DNA from 4 places in the Streptomyces sp. NPDC028289 genome. Region 2 is predicted to be linked to each of the others. Evidence: riboswitches for the same ligand, from Rfam matches in the RefSeq annotation. Region 2 holds a riboswitch; each other region holds the start of a gene.
The links. Region 2 has a riboswitch for cyclic di-AMP ahead of ACZ4UV_RS13120 (M23 family metallopeptidase). Riboswitches for the same ligand answer to the same signal wherever they lie in the genome.

Region 1 (4,204 bases), on a different contig from region 2:
GGTGAAGAAGATGCGCGGGTACCTGGCCGAGCTGATCCACCGGAAGCGGGAGGCGCTGCCCGCCGAGGCCGGTCCCGGCGAGGACCTCATCTCCGGGCTCATCCGGGCCTCGGACCACGGCGAGCACCTCACCGAGAACGAGGCCGCGGCCATGGCCTTCATCCTGTTGTTCGCGGGTTTCGAGACCACCGTCAACCTGATCGGCAACGGGACGTACGCGCTGCTCACCCACCCCGGGCAGCGGACACGTCTGCAGGAGTCCCTGGCCGCCGGTGAGCGCGGGCTGTTGGAGACCGGCGTCGAGGAACTGCTGCGCTACGACGGGCCGGTGGAGCTGGCCACCTGGCGGTTCGCCACCGAGCCGGTCGACATCGGCGGGCAGCGCATCGCGCCCGGCGACCCGGTCCTGGTCGTCCTGGCCGCGGCCGACCGGGACCCGGATCGGTTCGCCGAGCCGGACACCCTCGACCTCGCCCGGCGGGACAACCAGCACCTCGGCTACGGCCACGGCATCCACTACTGCCTCGGGGCCCCGCTCGCCCGCCTGGAGGGGCAGACCGCGCTCGCCGGCCTCCTCACCCGCCTCCCCGACCTGCGACTCGCGGTGGACGAGAGCGAGTTGCGGTGGCGCGGCGGGCTCATCATGCGCGGACTGCGCACCCTGCCCGTGGAGTTCACGCCGGCCGGTCGCTGAAGCCCCCCGCAGGCCCTCGCCGAGGCTTGTACCGGCCCGTGGGGGTAAAAGGTGACCGACGTTCAAGTCTGTGATCTTCACGTGATCTACGCGGCATTAACTTGTGACAAGTGATCGTCTGCCGATACGTTCACCCATCAGCGCGGCGCCCCTGCGGGAACCGTCGCGCCGGTCACCGCTGTCGCTCGAAAGGTTTCCGCATGCTCTCCGGGAACGGTCGTCACCGTCGCCCCCGCCAGGCTCCGGCACTCCTCGTCGCGGCCGGGGTGACCGGCTCCGCCATCGCCATCCCGCTCCTAGGCGCGGTGAACGCCAGCGCGGCCGACGGCTCGACCTGGGACCAGGTGGCCGAGTGCGAGAGCGGCGGCTCCTGGAGCGCCGACAACGGCACGGGCTACTACGGCGGCCTCCAGATGTCCCTGGACGACTGGAGCAAGTACGGGGGGCTGGAGTACGCCGGCACGCCGGACCAGGCGAGCCGTTCGCAGCAGATCGCGGTCGCCGAGAAGATACTCGCCGACCAGGGCACCAAGCCCTGGCGGACCTGCGCCCTGCTCGCCGGCCTCTCGTCCGACGACGCCTCGGTGAACGTCGACACGGGACTCGGCGACTCGGGCGATTCATCCGGTTCCTCCGACTCGTCTGACTCGTCCTCCGGACTGTCGGACTCGTCCTCCTCTTCCGGCTCCGACTCGTCTTCGGGCGCCACGGACTCCGGGAACGACTCCGCCGCCCCCTCTCCGAGTGCGAGTGCCGACGACGGCTCCAAGGGGGACAGTTCCAGCAAGTCCAACAAGACGGACAAGTCGGAATCCTCCGACTCCGACGCAGGCTCCGGCGCCTCGAAGGCGAGCGAGAGTCCCGTCACCTCCGGGATCGACGACTCGGACAATTCATGGCAGACCGGCGGCTCTTGGAGCCTGGTCGACACGGGAGCCGTCAGCAGCGGCGGCAAGCACCGCGGCGGCTCGGCGGACGAAAGCGTGACAAACGGTCAGAGTGTCACCTCCTCCGGCCGCCACGCCTCCCGCGATGCCGGCACCTACACCGTCCGCGACGGCGACACCCTTGCCTCCATCGCCGACTCCCTTGACCTCGACGGTGGATGGCGTGCGCTCTACGCCGCGAACAAGGCCGACATCGGCACCGACCCGAACGCCATCACCCCCGGTCAGACCCTGAAACTCGGCAGCGAATCGGACGAAAAGTAGCGGGAGTTGACGTCCCGCTTCGAGTTGAATGTCCGTTTTGGTGAAAGTGTGGGATGAGTCTCAGAAGCCCTGATCATCTTTGAAATTCACCTGATGGCCTGTTTACGGTCAAGGCCGCTCGTCACCACGAGCCCCGGCCGTCGCAACGCCGAGTCCTGCCAGCGGCCGCCCGGGAACAGTCGTCGCGTCATGCGCCGTAGGCAGGAGCGGGGGACCCAAGGTAAGTGCCGGGGCCGGTAGTTGAGGCTGCCGATCCGGCTCGGGGTGAAGCCGCGCACCGACACACGGTGTGCGGCCGGGCAACTCAACCGGCCCGAACCCGACAGCTCACCTCGCAGGCGTCGGTGAGGGGATCGATCCATGCTGTTCTCCGGCAAGGGCAAGCACCGTCGTCCGTCCAAGGCCGTCCGCGCCATCGCTGTCGCCGGTGTCACCGGCGTCGCCGTCGCCGCCCCGCTGATGGCGGCCGGCAGCGCCTCCGCCGCCACCGCCTCCGAGTGGGACGCCGTCGCCCAGTGCGAGTCCGGCGGCAACTGGGCCATCAACACCGGCAACGGCTACTACGGTGGTCTGCAGTTCTCCGCCTCCACCTGGGCCGCGTACGGCGGCACGCAGTACGCCGCGCAGGCCAACCAGGCCACCAAGGCGCAGCAGATCCAGATCGCCGAGAAGGTCCTCGCCGCCCAGGGCAAGGGGGCCTGGCCGGTCTGCGGCACGGGCCTGTCCAGCGCCACCTACACCGGCGGCAGCTCCAGCAGCTCCTCCGGCTCCAGCTCGTCGAGCAGCAGCACCAGCACCCGCTCGACCGACACCCAGGCCGCCTCCCGCTCCGCCGAGCGCCCGGCCGCCAAGAAGACCGTCACCACCCCGACCGGCAAGAAGGTCAAGAAGGGCGACGGCGAGTACAAGGTCGTCAAGGGCGACACCCTCAGCTCGATCGCCGAGAAGCACAAGGTCAAGGGCGGCTGGCAGGCGCTGTTCAAGCTGAACAAGGACATCGTCGACGACGCCGACTTCATCTACCCGGGCCAGCAGCTGCACCTGAAGTAGGGCACCTGACGCAGCGCGCGGCGCGGCCGCCGAAAGTATTGAGCGGCGCCCAGCTGAACCACAGCTCCCACACAGCCGTGGTCCCCATAGTGGAGACCACGTGAGGGTCACCCCCCGTCCCCCACAGGCCCCCGCTCCGGTGCGTTTTCCCCCGTACGCACCGGGGCGGGGTTTCTCTTTGCCGCCCCTTCCCGGCGCGCTTCTTGGCCCGCTCTTCTTCCGTTCTTCATCGGGACCCCCTTTGTTCCGCGCATGAACAATGAGTACCGTCTGTGTGTCCACGGGCCGGTCGGTCGTGCCGGCCGACGGCCCTCGGACGGTTAGGCTCTAGTCGCAAGGCTGAGCAAGGGCCGACGAGGCCCACGTGCGCCCCGCACAACCAGCGTCACATCCCAAGAAGGAGATGCTCGTGCCGTCCATCGACGTCGTCGTAGCCCGGGAAATCCTGGACTCCCGAGGCAACCCCACGGTCGAGGTCGAGGTCGGCCTCGACGACGGCAGCACGGGTCGTGCCGCCGTTCCGTCCGGCGCCTCCACCGGTGCCTTCGAGGCCATCGAGCTCCGTGACGGCGACCCCAACCGCTACCAGGGCAAGGGCGTCGAGAAGGCCGTCCTCGCCGTCATCGAGCAGATCGGCCCGGAGCTCGTCGGCTACGACGCCACCGAGCAGCGCCTGATCGACCAGGCCATGTTCGACCTGGACGCCACCGACAACAAGGGCTCGCTCGGCGCCAACGCCATCCTCGGTGTCTCCCTCGCCGTCGCGCACGCCGCCTCCGAGGCGTCCGACCTGCCGCTGTTCCGCTACCTCGGTGGCCCGAACGCGCACCTGCTGCCCGTCCCGATGATGAACATCCTCAACGGCGGCTCGCACGCGGACTCCAACGTCGACATCCAGGAGTTCATGATCGCCCCGATCGGCGCGGAGTCCTTCTCCGAGGCGCTGCGCTGGGGTGCCGAGGTCTACCACACCCTGAAGAAGGTCCTGAAGGGCAAGGGTCTGGCCACCGGCCTCGGCGACGAGGGCGGCTTCGCCCCGAACCTGGAGTCGAACCGCGCCGCGCTCGACCTCATCCTGGAGGCCATCAAGCAGGCCGGTTACGTCCCCGGCGAGCAGATCGCGCTCGCGCTCGACGTCGCCGCGTCCGAGTTCTACAAGGACGGCAAGTACGAGTTCGAGGGCAAGTCCCGCTCGGCCGCCGAGATGACCGAGTACTACGAGGAGCTCGTCGCCTCCTACCCGCTGGTC
Region 2 (4,204 bases):
AGGCGGCGATCGCCGAGGTCATCGCCGAGGGGGTGGCCGCGGGCGAGTTCGGCTGCCCTGACCCCCCGGCTGCGGCGCTGCGGCTGACCGCGCTGCTCGACGGGCTCGCCGTCCAGCTGACGTCGTATCCCGGTGCCGTGGCCCGGTCCAGGGCCCAGGAGTGGGCCGACGAGGCGCTGGCGCGCGAACTGGGGCTGTCCGGGCAGCAGTAAGGGGCGGCCCGCAATGCGGCCACCCCTTACCCGCCGGTTCCGCCTCAGGCCACGGAAGCGATCCGCATCTTGATGTCGTCCGGGGAGAGCGCTCCCTTGGCCGTCACGTGGTCGCCGGACGACTCCCCGCGCAGCCGGCGCCCGATCCAGGGGACGAGGTACTCGCGGGCCCAGTGCACGTCGTCGCGGCGGACCTCCAGGGTGCCGCGGGGCGGCAGCGGGGGCCACGGCTGGTCCGGGTCGGCCGGCACCTCGACGCCGAGCACCTGGCCCGCACGCAGCGCCACGCGTGTGTGCCCCTCGGGAGAGAGGTGCAGCCGGTCGTCGTCCCAGGCCCGCCGGTCCTGAATGGTCTTCAGGGACCACAGGTCCAGGACGGGGCAGCCGTACCGGTCGGCGATGGCCCGGACATGTCCGTTGTACGTGGCGATCTTGCCGCGCATGTGCTTGAGGACGGGCACGCCCCGGGTGTCGAAGCCGGTGGTCACCAGCACCGTACCGACGGCCTCGGTCAGCCGGGCCACGGCCCGCTCGAACCGCTCGGCCACCTCGTCGGGGTCGGTGCCGGGGCGGATGATGTCGTTGCCGCCCGCGCAGAAGGAGACCAGGTCCGGGGCGAGTTCCAGGGCCTGCGGCACCTGGTCCGCCACGATCTGGTCGAGCAGTTTCCCGCGCACGGCGAGGTTGGTGTAACCGAAGTCGCCCTCGGGCCGCCGGTCGGACAGCAGTACCGCGAACCGGTCGGCCCAGCCGACGAACGCCCCGTCGGGGCCGGGGTCTCCCACGCCCTCGGTGAAGCTGTCCCCCACCGCCGCGTACGACCCGATCACTGATGCATTGTCATTCTTCGAATCGTCTCCCACGTCGGACCATGATTCACCTTCGGTTGTGACCTACGCGACCGTAATAAGGGGTTGACGCTCGGTGAGATAAGACACTTTTAAATACTTTGCCAACCTTGGAATAAGGCCCTGAACACCGACGTTGAAGCGTCGGTCGTAGGGCCCCTGGTCAGCCGACGGCGACACCCTTGGAGCGGAGATAGGCGACCGGGTCCACGTCCGAGCCGTAGTCGGGGGTGGTGCGGATCTCGAAGTGCAGGTGCGGGCCGGTCACGTTGCCGGTCGCGCCGGAGAGACCGACCTGCTGGCCCGCGGTCACGGTCTGGCCGACCGAGACGGAGAGGGCGGAGAGGTGGCCGTACTGCGCGTAGTAGCCGTCGGCGAGCCGGATGACGACCTGGTTGCCGTAGGCGCCGCCCCAGCCGGCCGTGACGACCGTGCCCGCGCCGACGGCCTTGACCGGGGTGCCGGTCGGGACGACGAAGTCGACGCCCGTGTGGTAGCCGCTGGACCACATGCTGCCGGCCACGTGGTAACCGGTGCCGACGGCGCCGGCGGCGACCGGGAGGTTGAAGCCGGAGGTGGTCGCGACCGAACCGTCGGAGCCGTCCGCGGAGGAGGACGAGGACGAGGAGGACGAGGAGGCCGAGGACGAGGAGGAGGAATACGACTGCGGGTTCGACTGCGTCTGCGGACGGGAGCCGGAGTCCGTCGTCGTGGTGTGCCGGCCACCGAGGGTGAGCTTGAGTCCGGGGTGGATCAGCGAGGGGTTGTCGCCGACCGCCTGCCGGTTGTCGGCGTAGAGCCGGTGCCAGCCGCCGCGGACGTTCTGCTCGCGGGCGATCTTCGAGAGATAGTCACCGGGCACCACCGTGTAGATGCGGTGCGCGAAATGCGCGGCGCCGGAATTCCCCGCGGGCGCCTCCTTCACCGCGGTCTTCCCGATCACGGGAAGCGTCTGGGCGGCCTTTTCGGAAACGGACTGCGTAGTGGCCGCGTGGGCGCCGGTGGCCCCCATGAGCGGCAGAGCCAGCGCGGCGCCACCGGTTCCGGCGACGGCCATCGAGCGGGTGAAACGCTGGGACTTGGGGCGGCGGTGCTTACCCTTCGCGGGCATGGCGCATTCCTCTCCGGCGCCTGCGAGGTGAGCTGTCGGGTTCGGGCTGGAGCTGCCCGGCCACGGCGGAAAGCGTGGCTGTACCCCTAGCCGTCCCGGGAACCGGAACAGGCGGTCTTACCTGGTGGGTCCCCCGCTCCTGCCGGGCACGGGTGAGTGTGTGTGGGGACTCCGGGCGGCGGCAGGATTCGGCGTTCCGTCCGGATGTGTGGCGAACGTAAGCGAGTAGGACGGACGTGGACAAGCGTCCGGTTCCGGCCGTCCGGGTTTCACTTGATCCGTTACCGGAAATCCCGGTCACTCTCCGTGAATTCCGGCCTGTTCGCTTTTCCAATCCGCTTACGGAACACCGGGATTACGTGAGCATGACGCGCGACGGACGGTCACGAATATGACGCTCCTCACGCACGTCATGCCACGTCCCCTTATTACACGCCGAGTTGTAATGAAGGCACCTATTCGGGCATATGTGTCAGATCCGGCGAAGCCGGATGACTGCCGCATCCAGGTCGCCCTTCAGTCCGGTGCGCAGCCCGTGGTGCAACAGGACGGCACCCCGGTGCACTTCGCCCGTTTCGCGGCATTCGTATGACGCTGTCGGATCGAGCCCCTGCAGCCTCAGCGCCGGCGCCGGCTCGCCGTAGCTCTGGGCCTGCAGCCAGGCGAGGACGACGGTCTCGTCGCCGAGCGTGTACTGCACCGCGCTGAGCCCGCCGGCCGGCGGCCGCAGCCGGAACTGATCGCCGCGCTGCACCTGGTGCCGGATCTCCTTGTAGAGCTCCACCCAGCGGCCGGCCTCGGCGAGCTCCTCCTCGGTCCACTGCGAGAGGTCGCCGCCGATGCCGAGCGCACCGGCCATGGAGCTGACGAACCGGAAACGCAGGCTGCTGACCCGGCCGTTGAGCTGGTGGTTCGGGCTGTCGGTGACCCAGGCCGACATCACCCGGGCGGGGTGGATCTGGCTGAAACCGTGCTGGATGGCGAGCCGGTCCAGCGGGTCGGTGTTGTCGGAGGTCCACACCTCGTCGGTACGGCTCATGATCCCGAGGTCGATCCGCCCGCCGCCGCCGGAGCACGACTCGATGGCCACGTTCGGGTGGGCCGCCCGGATCCGGTCGAGCAAGGCGTACAGCCCGCGCACGTGGTCGACCCACAGGCGCTGCGGGTAGGGCTCGCCGGGCCAGCCCGCGTCCGTGAAGCAGCGGTTGAAGTCCCACTTGACGTAGTCGATCGGAGCGCTGGACAGCAGGGCGTCGAGCTGCTCCCACAGGTACTCCTGGACGTCCTCGCGGGCGAGGTTGAGGACGAGCTGGTTGCGGAGTTCCGTCCGCTTCCGTCCCGGCTGGTACTGCACCCAGTCGGGGTGTGCGCGGTACAGGTCGCTGTCCGGGTTGACCATCTCGGGCTCGACCCAGATGCCGAACTGCATGCCGAGGGCGTGCACGTAGTCGGCGAGCGGCTTGAGACCCTTCGGGAAGCGGTCCGGGTTGGGCGTCCAGTCGCCGAGCCCGGCGCGGTCGCTGGTGCGGGCGCCGAACCAGCCGTCGTCCACCACGAACAGCTCGACGCCGATCGCGGCGGCCCGGCGGGCGAGGGTGGCCTGCTGCTCCTCGGAGATGTCGAAGGTGGTGGCCTCCCAGGAGTTGAACAGCACCGGCCGGTCCTGATCGGCGTCCGGGATGATGTACGCCCGCTGGTAGGCGTGCCAGGCGCGGCTCGCCCCGCCGAAACCGCCGTCGGTCCACAGGCCCGCGAAGACGGGGCTGGTGTACGACTCGCCCTCGGCCAGCATCAGCAGGCCCGAGTCGTCGTAGCCGGCGCCGCCGGTGATCTGCACGCGCGCGTCCGGGAGCTGGGCGACCGCGATCCGCCAGGAGCCGGACCAGCCGAGGGCGCAGCCCCAGACCTCGCCGCGCTCCTCGGTGGCGTCGGTGTCGAGGGCGACCCAGGGCAGGTGCTGGTGGCCGGTGTGGCCGCGGCGGCTGCCGATGACCTTCTCGCCGTAGGTGAGCGGGGTGCTGGTGAGCCGGGAC
Region 3 (4,204 bases), on a different contig from region 2:
CCGGGGCCATGGACGTACTCATCCATCTCTTCGTCGGCCTGCACATCATCGGCATCGCCGCGCTCCTCGGCGGCTTCCTCACCCAGATGAAGGCGATGGGCCAGGGCACGGCCCGGTTCGTCCCCGGGATGCTGCACGGCGCGTTCACCATGCTCGCGACCGGCGTGATCCTGGTCGGTCTCAACGAGGCCGACGACCACCACGTCAACACCATCAAGATCGGCGTGAAGCTCGCCCTGCTGATCGTGATCCTCGGGCTCGTCTACGTGAAGCGGGACGACGAGAAGGTCGAGAAGGGCGCTTTCGGCCTGGTGGGCCTGCTCACGGTGGTGAACATCTTCATCGCCGTCCTGTGGACCTGATCCCCGGCATCCTCAGCGGGTCTTCCTGAGAGCGGCACGGGCGTCCGCCGCCGCACCGGCCGCCACCGTCAGCCAGGCCGCCACCGTGACCCACACCAGCACCCGCCCCGGCCACCTCAGCCACGCGCCGCCGACGGCGGCCGCGACCGACAGCGTCGCCGTCGCCGTCATCCCCATCGGGAACACCGTCGACCAGCGGCGCATGTCGTAACGCGGGCGGGGCCACGCCACCTCCGCGGCCAGCAGGACGACGTACCAGGCCAGGTCCAGGACCAGCAGCGCCACCGTCACCACGCGCAGGACGCCCTGGTCGTCGTCGTTCCACAGGTACAGCCGCGCACTGTCGGCGGCCAGCAGCCGTGCCCCGGCCAGCGCCGAGATCGCGAGCGCGCCGCCCGCCACCCACTGGTCACCGGGCCCCTGGGCGATCTGCCGCCACTCGAACCGGGGCACGGCGAGCCCGTACATCGCCAGCCCCACCCAGAACAGGACCAGCGAGAGGTGTGCGAGCCATGCCGTGGTCACGGCCGCCGCCAGCGTCGCACCCAGCACGGCCGGCCCCTGCGTGGCCACACAGGCCAGGAACACCGCGCCGGGCATCCGCGGCTTCCAGTGCCGCACGACGAGGACCAGCAACGGCAGCCACAGCGCCACCGACAGCGCCAGCAGGGCCTCGGCCAGGGTCTGCCACCCGAGCGCCGAGAACCGCGTCCCCAGCACCGTCGTCGCCGCCACGGCGGTGAGCGCGCCAGGCGTCCGCGCCTCCCGCGCCCACCGCAGGCGGTCGCGCGCCAGCCGTACGACGAAGTCCGCCGCCAGCGCCGCCCACATCACGCAGGTCAGTACCAGCGCCACCCGGGACACGGTCTCGGCGCCCGCCAGGTGCAACCCCACCGACATGATGCCGGTGGCCATCACGGCGGCCCCGGCCGCCGGCGGACGCTGCGCCCACCAGCCGCGGAGGGGTGAAATGCCGGACATGCCCCTGATGCTAGGGAGTGCCGCCCGCTGGACGAGCGGGGCACGCGCGCGTGCGGCCCGAAACGGCGCCGACCGCGCGAGCCGTACGGTCGCGGCGGACGGGAGCGCGGGGGGATGTGGGGGAGCGGCTGCGGGTGCGTGGCGGGCGGCGGGCGCCGCTGTGCGTGCGGGGCCGGCGAAGAGAAGCGGGAGGCGGCGCCCCCGGGGTGGTGGGCGCCCCGTCGGGTCAGGCCGGGCGCACCACGCTGTGGATGATCGACTCGCCGCCGTAGTAGATCGACTCCTCCCGGACGTAGGCGCCGGGCTTCGGGGCGTGGATCATCATGCCGTTGCCGATGTAGATGCCGACGTGGCTGACGTCGTCGTAGAAGAAGACCAGGTCGCCGGGCTGGGCGTCGGCGAGGGGGACGGTGGTGCCGGCGTTCACCTGGTCGTAGGTGGTGCGCGGCAGGGAGACGCCCGCGGCCTTCCAGGCGGCCTGGGAGAGCCCGGAGCAGTCGTAGGAGCCGGGGCCGGTGGCGCCCCAGACGTAGGGCTTGCCGATCTGCGCGCGGGCGAAGGCGATCGCCTTGGCGGCCTTCGTGGCGTAGGCGGAGGACGAGCTGCTCGACGTGCCGGAAGAGGAGCTGCCCGACGCGGTGGACGACGACGTCGCCCGGTCGGCCGCCGCGGCCTGCTGCTTCGCCAGCTCCGCCGCCTTGCGGTCCGCCGCTTCCTGCTGCCGCTTCTCGATCGCCGCCAGCCGGGCCTTCTCCGCGGCCGTCAGCTGGGACAGCAGCTCCCGCGCGGAGGCCAGCTTCGTCTGCACCGTGGTCTTCGCGGTCCTGAGGTCGTCCTGCGTCTCGGTGAGCGACTCGAGGCTCCGGGTGGCCTCCTGCCGCTTCTTCATGGTCGCGGACTGCTGGGTGACGTAGTCGTCGACCGCGCCCTTCTGGCGCGCGGTCAGGCGGCTCATCAGCTGGTCCTGGTCGAAGTAGCCCTGGGGGCTGTCCGCGAGCAGGAAGGTCGCCGTGTCGGGAACGCTCGCCCCGGTCCGGTACTGGGCCGCGGCGAACGAACCCAGTTCCTCACGCGCCTTGTTGAGCCGGTCGGTGCGTCTGGCGACGTCGTCGAGCAGGGTGTCGACCTGCTTGCGCTGACTGCCGGTCCGCTCCTTGGCGGCGTTGTACTTCTCGGTCGCCGACTCCGCCTGCCGGTAGAGGGCGTCGACCTTCTTCTCGACCTCCTCCAGGCTCGGCTTGCCGTCCGAGGAGGGCGCGGCCTCGGCCGTCTGGGAGAACAGGGCCATGGAGGTGAGGGCGGCGGTGGCCAGTGCGGGGGTGCGTATGCCTGCCGCGCGTGTTCCTGACGGCCGGGACTTGCGGTGCGACGCCAACGGGGGCGACTCCTTCCAGCGGTCCGCCTACCGAGTTAGCTGTCGGGTTCGGGCGGGTGGTTCGGAAGGGTTGCCCTACGGTCCGTTCCCCGGAGGGGAGTCGGGACCGATTCACCCCGGGATCGGTGTGGGTCCCCGGCTCCGGATGCGCGGTGGCGCCCCGGACTCGGCGGAGGCCGTGCGGCCCGGCGACGTTCGCCGGTGGGGGTCGTACGGCCTGCCCGGCACGCTAGCCAACTCGTGTGGTCTCTGTGAAGTTTGATGTGCGATATGCCCGATACATTTTCGTGACCTTGGCGTCGGGATTTGTTCAGGCGGGGTGATCCGGGACGTTATGGGTAACTTGCCATGGATTGTTGAGAGGTTCGTGGTGGGCCTTCGCGGCCGTGTGACGCGCGTCGACCTGCTGTGACCGAACGGATCTGTTCGGTCACCGGGGCGAGTTTTCGGGGCGGCGGCCGGTTGTCGGTGGGGCGCCCTAGACTCGGAGAGCGATGAGCAGCCTCTTTGACGACAGCTTCCTGGCGAGCCTCCAGGCCCCCCGCGGCCATGACGAGGAACCCCCGCCGCCGCCCGAGGACGAGCACGCTCCGGAGTCGATTCCGGACGATCTGTTCGGCGGGAAGTTCGACGTGCCCCCGGACCGGGACGCCTACTACCGCGACGGCGCCGCCCGCCCGGCCCTGGACCCGGCCGCACTCCTGGAGGGGCTGAACGACAACCAGCGGGCCGCCGTCGTGCACGCCGGCTCCCCGCTGCTCATCGTGGCCGGCGCCGGTTCCGGCAAGACGCGCGTGCTCACCCACCGCATCGCCCACCTGCTCGGCGCGCGCAATGTGCACCCGGGCCAGATCCTCGCGATCACCTTCACCAACAAGGCCGCGGGCGAGATGAAGGAGCGGGTCGAGCACCTCGTCGGCCCGCGCGCGAACGCGATGTGGGTGATGACCTTCCACAGCGCCTGCGTGCGGATCCTCCGGAGGGAGAGCAAGAAGCTCGGCTTCACCTCCTCCTTCTCGATCTACGACGCGGCCGACTCCAAGCGCCTGATGGCCCTGGTCTGCCGAGACCTGGACCTCGACCCCAAGAGGTTCCCGCCGAAGTCGTTCAGCGCCCAGGTCAGCAACCTGAAGAACGAGCTGGTCGACGAGGAGGACTTCGCCGCCCGGGCGAGCGACGGCTTCGAGAAGACCCTCGCCCAGGCCTACGCCCTCTACCAGTCGCGGCTGCGCGAGGCGAACGCCCTCGACTTCGACGACCTGATCATGACGACGGTCAACCTGCTGCGCGCCTTCCCGGACGTCGCCGAGCACTACCGCCGCCGCTTCCGGCACGTCCTGGTGGACGAGTACCAGGACACCAACCACGCCCAGTACGCGCTCGTGCGCGAGCTGGTCGGCACCGGCGCGCACGACGAGAGCACCCCGCCCGCCGAGCACGACCTGCCTCCCGCCGAGCTCTGCGTCGTCGGTGACGCCGACCAGTC
Region 4 (4,204 bases), on a different contig from region 2:
AGCGGGAGCTCCTCACGGAGCTGTGGAGCCGACGGGAGCTGGTGCGGCCGGCCCTGGAGTACGCGGCGCGGACGGCCGCGCCGGGCGCATGGCCGGGGTACACCGGTTACGTGCCGTCGGCCTACGGGGCGGCGATGCCGTATCCCGCCTACAACCCGTACCGGAGTTAGCGCTTCGGGGTCGCGGCCGGCTCGGCACCGCCGGGATGCGCCGTGCCGGCTGAGCGCCGTTGCGGCGGACACGCATACGAACCGGACTGCAACCCCCTGGGGGGCGCTGGGGGTACCCCCGGCCGAAGGCTGGGGGGAGGAACTGCGCGACCGGCCCACGACGGCGCTGTGCTCCGCGACGGGCCGGCGTTCCGACGGCGGGTACCGGCCTGCCCGGCCCCGCCGACTTCGACCGTCGTGGCCGAGCACCGTTGCGGCGGAAGGGTGGACCGGAGGAGCCGGGGGCAGGCGGCCGTCAGGCGGAAGCCGTTGTCAGCTTCGTCAGTTCCTCGTCCGTCAGGTTCAGGTCCGCCACGGCCAGCAGGGGCGGGAGTTGCTCCAGTGTGCGGGCCGAGGCGATCGGGGCCGTGATGGTGGGCTGGGCAGCCAGCCAGGCCAGGGCGACCGTGGGGATCGGGGCCTCGTGGGCCGCTGCGATCTCGTCCAGGGCCGCCAGGACCTTCTGGCCGCGCTCCGACTCGGCGTACTGGGCGGCTCGGCCGGCTCGCGCGCTGTCGACCGTCGTACCGGGGCGGTACTTGCCGGTGAGGAAGCCGGCGGCCAGCGAGAAGTAGGGGACGGCCGCGAGGCCGGTGCGGGAGGCCAGGTCCTGGAGGGGGCCCTCGTAGGTGTCGCGGGAGACCAGGTTGTAGTGGGGCTGGAGGGCGACGTACCGGGCGAGGCCCTCGCGGTCGGAGAAGTCCAGGGACTCCTGGAGCCGCTCCGGCGTGATGTTGGACGCGGCGATGTGCCGGACCTTGCCCGCCCGCACCAGCTCGTCCAGCGCGCCGATGATCTCCTCGACCGGGATCTCGGGCTTGTCGAAGTGCGTGTAGTACAGATCGATGTGGTCGGTGCCGAGACGGCGCAGGGACGCGTCGGCGGCGGCCTTGATGTTGGCGGCGGACAGGCCCGGGTACTCGGGGTGCTGGCTGACCTTCGTCGCGATGACGACGTCGTCGCGGTTGCCGCGCGCCTTGACCCACTTGCCGATGATCGTCTCGGACTCGCCGCCCTTGTTGCCCTCGATCCACGCCGTGTACGAGTCGGCGGTGTCGACGAAGTTGCCGCCCGCGGCGGCGTACGCGTCGAGGACGGCGAAGGAGGTGGCCTCGTCGGCGGTCCAGCCGAAGACGTTGCCGCCGAGGGCGAGCGGGAAGACCTCCAGGTCGGAGGCGCCGAGCTTGCGGAGGGAGGGGGAAGCGGAAGAAGCACTCATGCCTGACTTCAACACGCGTCGCCGGGCACCCCATGCCGACGCAACACGAAGTTCTTGTAAAGGCGACCGCCTCCGCGAGGCGTGGCGGGCAGCCCGGCGGCCCTGACGCCGGGGGTTGTCGTCAGGGCCGCCGGGGGCCGGTCGGTGAGGTCCGGGTTCTGGCCGGAGCCAGGTTCAGGGGTTGAGGCCCTTGCCCCGCAGCCAGGTCATCGGGTCGATGGCGGTGGCCTGGCCGTTCGGGTGGACCTCCAGGTGGAGGTGCGGGCCGGTGACGTTTCCGGTGGCGCCCACGCGGCCGATGACGTCGCCGGTGGCGACCTTCTGGCCGACCTTGACGCCGATCGAGGACTGGTGGCAGAACCACAGCTCGGTGCCGTCGTCGAGGGTGATGATCGTCCGGTAGCCGTAGGAGCCGGCCCAGCCCGCCTCGGTGACCGTGCCGCTGTGCACGGCCTTGATCAGCGTGCCGGTGGGCGCGGCGAAGTCGAGGCCGGTGTGGTAGCCGGAGGACCACATGGAGCCGGCCTGGCCGAAGGTGCCGGTGATCGTGTACGAGACGACGGGCAGCGTGTACTGCTTGGCCAGCGCGGCGAGGCGGGCCTGCTCGGCCTTCTCCTTCGCGGAGGCCTCGGCCTTCTCCTTGGCGTCGGCGGCCTTGGCGGCGGCCGCCTTCTCCGCCTTGGCCTCGGCTGCGGCGACCGCCTGGTCGGCGGCGGCGACGGCCTTGGCGCTGGCCTTGGTGTCGAGCTGGTTCTGCTGCTGCGCGGCCTGGGCGATGATCCGGCTGCGCAGCGCCTCACCGGCGTCGGACGAGGAGGAGTCCGCGTCGGTGGCGGTCGTCGTGACGCTGCTGAGCGCGGTCCGGGTGGCCTGGTGGCCGCCGTCCTCGCCGAGCAGCGAGCTGACGGAGGACGGGAGGTCGGGCAGCGAGATGGAGACCGGCGGCTTGCCGGTGTTGGCGCTGGCCATGCCGCCCGCGCCGACGGCGGCTATGACGCCGACGCCGAGAACCGTGGAGCTGCGGGCGAGCCCGCCGCCCTTCTGCTTGGCGACCCGGTGCCGGCCGCGTACCGCGGAGAGGGACTCCTCGGTGGGGTTCCACTCCTCGAAGGGGCCCTCGTCGATGCGGTAGCCGCCGTAGCCGAAGGTGTCGGGCTGACGCTGGCTGGGCACGAACGGGGCTGTCGGAGCAGGCGGGTTGGACGCCACGCGGGCGCACTCCTTTCCTTCCGCCGCCTACCGGGTTAGCTGACGGGTTCGGAGCGGGAAGGTCTCCTACGCGCGTATACCGGCCGTTTCGTACCCGGCGGTAGCCGTGCGATTCACCCCAAGGTGGTGGTTCCCCGGTTCCCTTGCGGGATTCGGCGCGTGCGCACGGAGCCGTCTCGGGTGACGGCTGGGACGACCGCGCTGCGTTATCGAACGTTAATAGACCCGGCTATCAGATTCCAAGCTGTTCGCCTTGATCATTAAGCTTTCAAAGCTTGGACTTACCTGCCACGACCGGTCAAAAACGGTCGAGTCGACGGTGCGCGCCGCTCAGCTCAGGAGTCACACAGGTTTTGATGGTGACTCAGTTGTTATGCACAGGGCGGTCGTCCGGACACCGAACGTGACCGCGCCCCGCTCAGGGCCGTCTCAGGATCTGGATACGACTCAGGGCCGGAATCCTTGAATCTCGGATTCCGGCCCTGGGTTTCAGTAGCGGGGACAGGATTTGAACCTGCGACCTCTGGGTTATGAGCCCAGCGAGCTACCGAGCTGCTCCACCCCGCGTCGGTGACACCAGCATACGCCATCCGAAGAGGGGAAGTCACACGGGTTAAGTCTCACGAGGCCGACGGGGCTGCGGGGAGGTCCCTGACCGCGGGCAACCCCCACGCACCCGCACCCGCAAACCGCGCCCCAACCCGCTCAGCCGAGCAGATGCGCGTTGGGCGCCTTCGCCTCCCCCTCGTACTCCCCGAGCACCAGCACCTCCACCCCCGCCTCCCGCAGCGCCCCCGTCCCGTCGGCCGCCGCCACGAACGTGTCCGGTTCGCGCCACGCCGTCACCACCCGTCGTACCCCGGCCCGGAGGATCAGCTCGGCGCAGGGGTGCGGGCGGGAGGCGCGGTGGGTGCAGGGTTCGAGGCTGGTGTAGACCGTGGCCGCGGCCAGCCGGGGGTCGTCCGCGGGGATCTTCGCCAGGGCCGCCTCCTCCGCGTGGACCACGGGGTCGCCGGCCTCCCGGGAGTGGCCGCGGGCCAGCTCCGTGCCGTCGGCCGCGACGACGACCGCGCCCACACTGAACGCGGTCCGGGAGGGCGGGCACTCGGCCGCCAGTTCGCAGGCGAGCCGCAGCCAGTGCCGGTCCGCGGCGGACACCGACCCGCCCGTGCCGGGGGCCGTGGGCTCGTAGCGCATGAGGACGACGTCCTCGATCCGGCGGGTCTCCAGGAGCCGCAGCCGCCCGGCCTGGTACCCGCCGGGACCGAACAACCGCGGCGCCTTCGGGTCGCCGACGAAGAGGGGGGCCAGGACCAGCTGGAGCTCGTCGGCCAGGCCCTGCTGGAGGAGCTGGGTGTGGACGGTGCCGCCGCCTTCGACCATCAGGCGCCGTACGCCCCGTACGTCGTGCAGGTGCTCCAGGAGCAGCCGCCAGTCGAGGTCGGCGCCGAGGGAGACGACGTCGGCGGCGATCCCGAGGGCACGGGCCCGCCGTACCCCCTCGTCCGTCGTGTAGACGATCTTCTCGCCGCCGGTGTGCCAGAACTTCGCGTCCGGGTCGAGGTCG

Region 1: it holds a riboswitch for cyclic di-AMP, as region 2 does, so the genes downstream of both, ACZ4UV_RS36165 (transglycosylase family protein) here and ACZ4UV_RS13120 (M23 family metallopeptidase) in region 2, are expected to answer to the same signal.
Region 3: it holds a riboswitch for cyclic di-AMP, as region 2 does, so the genes downstream of both, ACZ4UV_RS16155 (C40 family peptidase) here and ACZ4UV_RS13120 (M23 family metallopeptidase) in region 2, are expected to answer to the same signal.
Region 4: it holds a riboswitch for cyclic di-AMP, as region 2 does, so the genes downstream of both, ACZ4UV_RS24805 (M23 family metallopeptidase) here and ACZ4UV_RS13120 (M23 family metallopeptidase) in region 2, are expected to answer to the same signal.

The regions. Positions count from the first base shown of each region.
Region 1 covers NZ_JBVHTI010000007.1:649,477-653,680, forward strand. The annotation lists gene ACZ4UV_RS36155 (cytochrome P450 family protein) at 1-694, shown strand, start outside; gene ACZ4UV_RS36160 (transglycosylase family protein) at 895-1,905, shown strand; cyclic di-AMP (ydaO/yuaA leader) riboswitch at 2,088-2,261, shown strand; gene ACZ4UV_RS36165 (transglycosylase family protein) at 2,266-2,955, shown strand; gene eno (phosphopyruvate hydratase) at 3,359-4,204, shown strand, end outside.
Region 2 covers NZ_JBVHTI010000002.1:1,153,317-1,157,520, reverse strand. The annotation lists gene ACZ4UV_RS13130 (TetR/AcrR family transcriptional regulator) at 1-212, shown strand, start outside; gene ACZ4UV_RS13125 (SGNH/GDSL hydrolase family protein) at 257-1,042, opposite strand; gene ACZ4UV_RS13120 (M23 family metallopeptidase) at 1,224-2,171, opposite strand; cyclic di-AMP (ydaO/yuaA leader) riboswitch at 2,176-2,336, opposite strand; gene ACZ4UV_RS13115 (alpha-galactosidase) at 2,644-4,204, opposite strand, start outside.
Region 3 covers NZ_JBVHTI010000003.1:436,679-440,882, forward strand. The annotation lists gene ACZ4UV_RS16145 (hypothetical protein) at 9-362, shown strand; gene ACZ4UV_RS16150 (tellurite resistance/C4-dicarboxylate transporter family protein) at 375-1,343, opposite strand; gene ACZ4UV_RS16155 (C40 family peptidase) at 1,570-2,718, opposite strand; cyclic di-AMP (ydaO/yuaA leader) riboswitch at 2,726-2,900, opposite strand; gene pcrA (DNA helicase PcrA) at 3,213-4,204, shown strand, end outside.
Region 4 covers NZ_JBVHTI010000005.1:20,574-24,777, forward strand. The annotation lists gene ACZ4UV_RS24795 (PrsW family intramembrane metalloprotease) at 1-170, shown strand, start outside; gene ACZ4UV_RS24800 (aldo/keto reductase) at 466-1,428, opposite strand; gene ACZ4UV_RS24805 (M23 family metallopeptidase) at 1,603-2,637, opposite strand; cyclic di-AMP (ydaO/yuaA leader) riboswitch at 2,647-2,805, opposite strand; tRNA gene ACZ4UV_RS24810 (tRNA-Met) at 3,131-3,204, opposite strand; gene ACZ4UV_RS24815 (dihydrofolate reductase family protein) at 3,343-4,204, opposite strand, start outside.